2 linked regions of the Nitratifractor salsuginis DSM 16511 genome follow. The protein of the gene in region 2 binds, or shares a complex with, the protein of the main gene of each other region. Links are inferred from orthologs where the notes say so. Each region holds a gene or a part of one and is shown on either strand. Other genes may lie near its edges.

The links. The genes of interacting proteins can lie anywhere in the genome.
Region 1: the proteins of NITSA_RS02730 (region 2) and trxA are in contact, whole or in part, in an NMR structure (PDB 2IPA), measured with the Bacillus subtilis proteins. The link is inferred for Nitratifractor salsuginis DSM 16511 from one-to-one orthologs.

The regions. Positions count from the first base shown.
Region 1 is NC_014935.1:672,793-675,783, reverse strand. Bases 121-2,991 are described here. They hold trxA (thioredoxin), read right to left. Parts: upstream 1,781-2,991; coding sequence 1,460-1,780; downstream 121-1,459. Other genes in these bases: NITSA_RS03370 (phytanoyl-CoA dioxygenase family protein), read right to left, coding at 1,858-2,640; trxB (thioredoxin-disulfide reductase), read right to left, coding at 423-1,373; dapB (4-hydroxy-tetrahydrodipicolinate reductase), read right to left, coding at 121-423. Also shown: more of dapB, read right to left, coding at 1-120. UniProt on the Bacillus subtilis protein: Participates in various redox reactions through the reversible oxidation of its active center dithiol to a disulfide and catalyzes dithiol-disulfide exchange reactions.
Region 2 is NC_014935.1:541,566-544,559, reverse strand. The notes cover bases 98-2,971. They hold NITSA_RS02730 (arsenate reductase ArsC), read right to left. Parts: upstream 1,812-2,971; coding sequence 1,383-1,811; downstream 98-1,382. Other genes in these bases: NITSA_RS02720 (ArsS family sensor histidine kinase), read left to right, coding at 2,810-2,971; NITSA_RS02725 (response regulator transcription factor), read left to right, coding at 2,149-2,817; NITSA_RS11050 (ArsB/NhaD family transporter), read left to right, coding at 1,835-2,008; NITSA_RS02735 (permease), read left to right, coding at 323-1,282; NITSA_RS02740 ((2Fe-2S)-binding protein), read left to right, coding at 98-280. Also shown: NITSA_RS02745 (thioredoxin family protein), read left to right, coding at 1-29; more of NITSA_RS02740, read left to right, coding at 35-97; more of NITSA_RS02720, read left to right, coding at 2,972-2,994. UniProt on the Bacillus subtilis protein: Catalyzes the reduction of arsenate [As(V)] to arsenite [As(III)]. In vitro, can dephosphorylate para-nitrophenyl phosphate (pNPP).

The DNA of each region.
Region 1 (2,991 bases), 130 kb from region 2 along the record:
GACGATCTCGATATCGAAATCCTTGAGGGTGGAAGAGACCTGCTGTACCAACTGTTTGAGCAGAGCGATGCCTGCCGACATATTGGAAGCGTAGAGCACCGGCATCTTCTTGGACGCCTCTTCGATGAGATTTTGCTGATGGACACTCAATCCGGTCGTTGCGATCACCAGTGCGGTCGGATTCTCCATCGCCGCTTCGCAGAGTTCCTGGGTTGCCGCCGGAGCGGAGAAGTCGATGACGACGTCACAGACTTTGAGCATTTCGGGAATGCTGTTGGTAGCCAAAACCCCTTCGGGAAGCTCCTGCTTCAGCTCATCATAGACGTGGACAGCCGAAAGCTCCAGCGTGTCATCTTCCATAACGTTCTTGATGAGATGGGCTCCCATTCGGCCGGTTGCTCCGAGAATTCCTGTTTTGATCATTAGAGTTCGTTCTCCTGAATATAGTGAAGGGCTTGCATACCCGCAATGGCGCCGTCGCTCGCGGCACAGACCACCTGTTTGGGGGCTTCGATCCGCAGATCTCCCGCGGCGAAAAGGCCCGGTACGGAGGTATGCATATTGAGATCGACGATCACCTGCCCCTGTTCGTTGACGTCACAAAGGAAGCTGCCGTCTTCCTGCTTGAGAACCTTGTTGTTGACGTTGTTCCCGACAAAGACAAAGAGGCCGGGAACCTTCAGCACTTCTTCGCGGCCGTCTTTGAAGCGGATCTTGACCCCTTCGAGGCCCATCGCGTCGCCGAAGGCCTCTTCGACGGTCGCATTGAGGATAAACTCGATCTTGGGATTCTTCATCGCCCGCTCCACGGTCGGAGGCGCGGCGCGGAAGGTGTCGCGACGATGGATCACATAGACTTTGGAGCAAATATTGGCTAGGTAAAGCGCCTCTTCGAGTGCGGTATCCCCACCTCCGAGCACGGCGACCTCTTTATCTTTGTAAAAGAAGCCGTCGCAGGTAGCGCAGGTACTGACCCCACGGCCGAGGAACTCCTCTTCGCCCTTGAACCCGGCGCGTCTCGGAGTGGAGCCGGTGCAGACGATCACCGTTTTCGCTTCGACCGACTCGTCGCCGCTGAGTTCGACAATAAAGTGCCCAGCCTCGCTTCGACGCACCCGCTGAACCTCTTTCATCTCATGTTTGAGACCGAAGTGCATACACTGCTTGGGCCAGGGCTCCATCAACTCCATTCCCGTCAAAGGGGGATCTTCGCGGAAGACACCGGGATAGTTCTCGATTTCACTACTCTGAGTGATCTGCCCTCCCGGCATTCCCATCTCATACATGACGACCTCTTTGAGTCCGCCGCGTGTGGTGTAGAGCCCCGCGGTCAAACCGGCCGGCCCTCCTCCGATAATGGCACAATCGAGCATCATCTCTCCCTTGTTTATGAAAGCTTGCATCGCTTCGCCGAGACGAAACGGGGCAAACTCTCGGCCGACGATCGGCCAAGAAGGCCTTAGGCCAGCAGAGCGTCGAGCTTCTCTTTGAAGACCTGCTTGCCGGCGGCACCGACCATCTGATCGACCAGTTCCCCGTTTTTGAAGAAGAGGATGGTGGGGATGGAGCGGATACCGTACTTGATGGCGATCTCCTGCTCTTCGTCTGTATTGACTTTGGCGATGGTCGCTTTGCCCTCATACTCCTCGGCCAATTCCTCGATCACAGGTGCGATCATCCGGCAGGGTCCACACCAGGGAGCCCAAAAATCTACGAGAACAACGCCCTCTTTGATGGTGTCATCGAAGTTGTCTTTGGTCAGTTCAACATATTTACCCATTATTCTTCCTTTATGTAGTGATTTGCGAGGTTGATTATACCCAGTTTCGTGTAATGTTTGGTAGATACCAGAGAAATTTACTCCGATTTTATTTCCGGTGTCTCGAGAGGAAGCGGATACTCCGGAAAAAGCGCGGAGCGTGTCCCGGGAATCGGCTCATTTCCCACAGCTTTGACCGTATAGACGAAGGAAATTTTCGGCGCTTCGCTTCGATTGGCCCCCGCCCGATGAAGGAGTCGGCAATGGAAGAGGACCAGATCCCCCTTCTCCAGCGTGAAACGCACACGCCCCTCGATCCAGGGCCGGTTGGGAGCGTAATCGTCCCGGAAAAAATCCCGTTCATCGAAAGATTCGGGCGAAAATTCCTGCCGGTGGGAGCCCGGGATAAACTCCAGGACACCGTTCTGCTGGGTTTCACGGCCCAATGCCAGCCAGACACTGAGCAGGCGGTCGTCCCGGTAGTGCCAATAACGTTCGTCACGGTGCCAATGGGTCGGGGTGCTGCTGTGGGGCATCTTGGTCATGATCGAATTGTGATGGGCCGTCACCAAAACCGGCATTTCCTCCAATAGCTCCGCCAGCAAAGGGCGGATGGCAGGTTCACGCATCCACTCCCGGAAAAGAATGTCCCGATCGTAGACCTGCCGCAGCCTCCGCACCGTCTCCCGATACTTCTTCTTGTCGATACCGATATATTCCGATTCCATCTCCAGAGGAGGGATCCGGTACTTCAAATGGACGTGGGCGATCCCTCTGATCGCATCACAGCGCTCCGGCTCCACCGCCTGCCGGAAGAGTAAAAAGCCCTGCTCGTGAAATTTTTGGAGCTCTTCATCACCCCACTCGATTCTCAATGACACGTCACTTCCTTATTATCTGATTATCTGATATTCTCCAGCCGCTCGATCTCGTTCCGTATCACGATGGATGGGAAATAGGTCATCCACCTCTTATTCGCCATAATACTGAAGCGGGACAATAACTTGTTGGTTTCTTGCTCACAAAATTATACAATTATACATCGAATCAAGATTTTTGGAAGCATTTTTAACTAAAAGAAGTGGCGCATAGGAATTTCACAGTTAGAATTCCAATCTTGCCCAATTTATGGTCATAATCGTTTCATTTCACTATCTCTCCTTTGGAAGATACATCGTCCATACTTTGAAACTCATTATCAAACTGCAGCAAAAGATTATGCTTTATTCCTT
Region 2 (2,994 bases):
AGATCGCGGACCTGATCTCCAAGGCTTGAGAAGAATGCAATTTTTCACTCAACCCAAGCGCTACGACGATGTCACAACGCTCAGCAATGAGGATCTCATCTGCTATTGCGTCGAAGTGGACAAAAAGAGCATCGTCGAAGCGATCAAAAAGGGCGCAAGCACCCTCAAAGCGATCAAAGAGGCCACCGCCGCCTGCACCGGAAACGAATGTGCGCGGAAAAATCCCAACAAACGCTGCTGTTCCAAAGAGATCAAGCAGTTGATCGAACTCTATGCTTAGTCGCAAGTCACAAGTAGATGCTTCTAAGTAAAAGGATTGAATATGTTTGAATGGTGGCAGCGGATCGTCGATCATTTCGTCTATGGCACTCTCGGCCTCAGTCCCGACTCTCCCGCCGGAAGCGCCCTGGATTTCTTCCTCTTCGATACGGTCAAGATCCTCTTTTTGCTGACGGTGATCATCTTCCTCGTCACCTTCATCCGTAGCTACTTCCCCACCGAAAAAGTAAGAGATTGGCTGGCGGGCAAGCACCCCCTCGTCGGCCATGTCGCCGCCGCGCTTTTTGGAATCATCACCCCCTTCTGCAGCTGCTCAGCAATCCCTCTCTTCCTGGGCTTCCTCCAGGCGAGGATCCCTCTGGGAGTGACCTTCAGCTACCTCATCAGCGCCCCGATGAACAACGAGATCGCCATCGCGATGCTCTTCAGCCTCTTCGGCTGGAAGATCACAGCCTTCTACATCGGCTTCGGCCTGCTGGTGGCTATCGTCGCCGGGATCATTATCGGCAAAATGGACCTCGAGGACGAGATTCTCATTAAGCCCCCCGCCGTCACCCCTCCCGAGATCGAAGAGGTGAAAATTCCTATTTCGGAACGGATCAAAGAGGCCTGGGATTACACCGTCGATATCCTCAGAAAAGTCAGCCTCTATGTCATAGCCGGCGTCGGCGTCGGCGCCTGGATCCACGGCTATGTGCCGGCAGACCTCATCGTCAAATACGCCGGGGGCGACGCCTGGTATGCCGTGCCCCTGGCGACCATCCTGGGAGTCCCTATGTACTCCAACGCCGCCGGCGTCATGCCCCTGATCGAAGTATTGACCCAGAAAGGAATGCAGATGGGCACGGCACTTAGCTTCATGATGGCCATCACGGCACTGAGCCTTCCCGAAGCGATGATCCTCAAAAAGATCCTCTCCCTCAAACTCATCGCCATCTTCTTCGGCACCGTCGCCCTGGGAATTATGATCATCGGTTATATTTTCAACGCCCTACTGGGGTAGAAAGGCACTTGGCAGTGATTCATCTTCTGCCTCTACCAGGCATTTCCGAAGAAGGTTCCCTCTCTTTTCCCCGACAATCGATCCGGGAAAAAGAGGAAAATTATTTATCCTGTTCCCCCTGACACAGTTCCCGTTCCACTACCGAGAGCAACTCTTTTTCGAGAAGTCTCAGGGTCTTCTCATACTCCGCTTCTTCTTTTCCGCTGGGGTCTTCGAAACCTATATGGATCGTCTTGACCTTTCCGGGGAACATCGGGCAAGTCTCTTTGGCATTGTCGCAGACAGTAACGATCAGATCGAAGGGACGGTCGATCACTTCATCCAGGGTTTTGGAGTGATACTCGGGACGCCAGATCCCCTCACGCTCCAGCAGAGCCTGGGCAACGGGATTGACCCGTCCGGTAGCAGCCACACCCGAACTTTCGGCTTCGACGCAATCATTCAATTTCGCATTGATCAGGGCTTCTGCCATAACCGAGCGGCAACTGTTACCGGTGCAGAGGATGAGAACGCGTTTTTTTTGACTCACGGGGACTCCTTGGAAATTATCGAGTGATTTTATCATATATTTCAAGATATATTGATTTCGGCTCCTTCCTCGCCACCCTGCTCTGGCTCTATGTCCTGGCAAAAAAAGGGCTCAAGATCGGCTGGGGAGAGTATATGAAGGTCGGACTCATCGTCACGCCGCTGGTACTCCTCGTCGCACTTTTGGGGATGCTGTAAACCCGATGGGAGAAACTGAGCCCAACTCTCCCGAGAGATAAGACCTTATATCCGATGTATTGGCTCAATATAAATCAACTAACGGCTCTTCCACATCGATTGTTTGCTTTGAATTAAACTGTAGCCGATAGAATAAATCTATGGAACAGGCTCAAGAGAAACCTATCAAAATTTTGATGATCGAAGACGACCCGGAGTTTGCGGAGCTGGTCAGTGAATATTTGGCACAGTTCAATATGCAGGTGACCAACTACGAAGATCCCTTTTTGGGGGTCAGCGCCGGCGTACAAAACTACGATCTGCTGCTGCTGGATCTGACTCTCCCCGGTATGGACGGCCTGGAGGTCTGTGAAGAGGTGGTGCGCAAATACCGCATTCCCATTATCATCTCCTCGGCGAGAAACGATGTGGAGGACAAGGTCAAGAGCCTCCATATCGGAGCCGACGACTACCTCCCCAAGCCCTACGACCCCAAGGAACTCCACGCCCGGATCCTCTCCCTGCTTCGCCGCTACAACAAAGGCGCCCAACCCCAGAACATTCCCCCAAGCCCCTACGAGATCCGCGGCGATACGATCTACTATCAGGGCAAAGCGCTCCAGCTCACTCCGGCGGAGTTCGATATTCTCTCCCAGCTCATCCGCAAGCAGGGTATGGCCCTCTCAAGAGAACAGCTCATCAACCAATCCAGGGTCATGAGCGACAGTTCCCAAAAGAGCCTCGACGTAATCATCAGCAAAATCCGGGCAAAGCTGGGAGATCCCAAAGCGATCCAGGCCGTCCGGGGTGTGGGCTACAAGCTTGTTTAAACGCTTTCGCATCACTTCCCTGCGGGCCAAGATCGACCTGGTCTTCTCCATCGCGATGATCCTGCTCATCTTCCTTTTTGCCGTGCTGTGGAAACGTTCCGTCGACCGTTCCTTCGCCGAGATCCAAATGCAGGAGCGGGCCAACATCCACTACCTCTATCTCTATTACCTCAAATA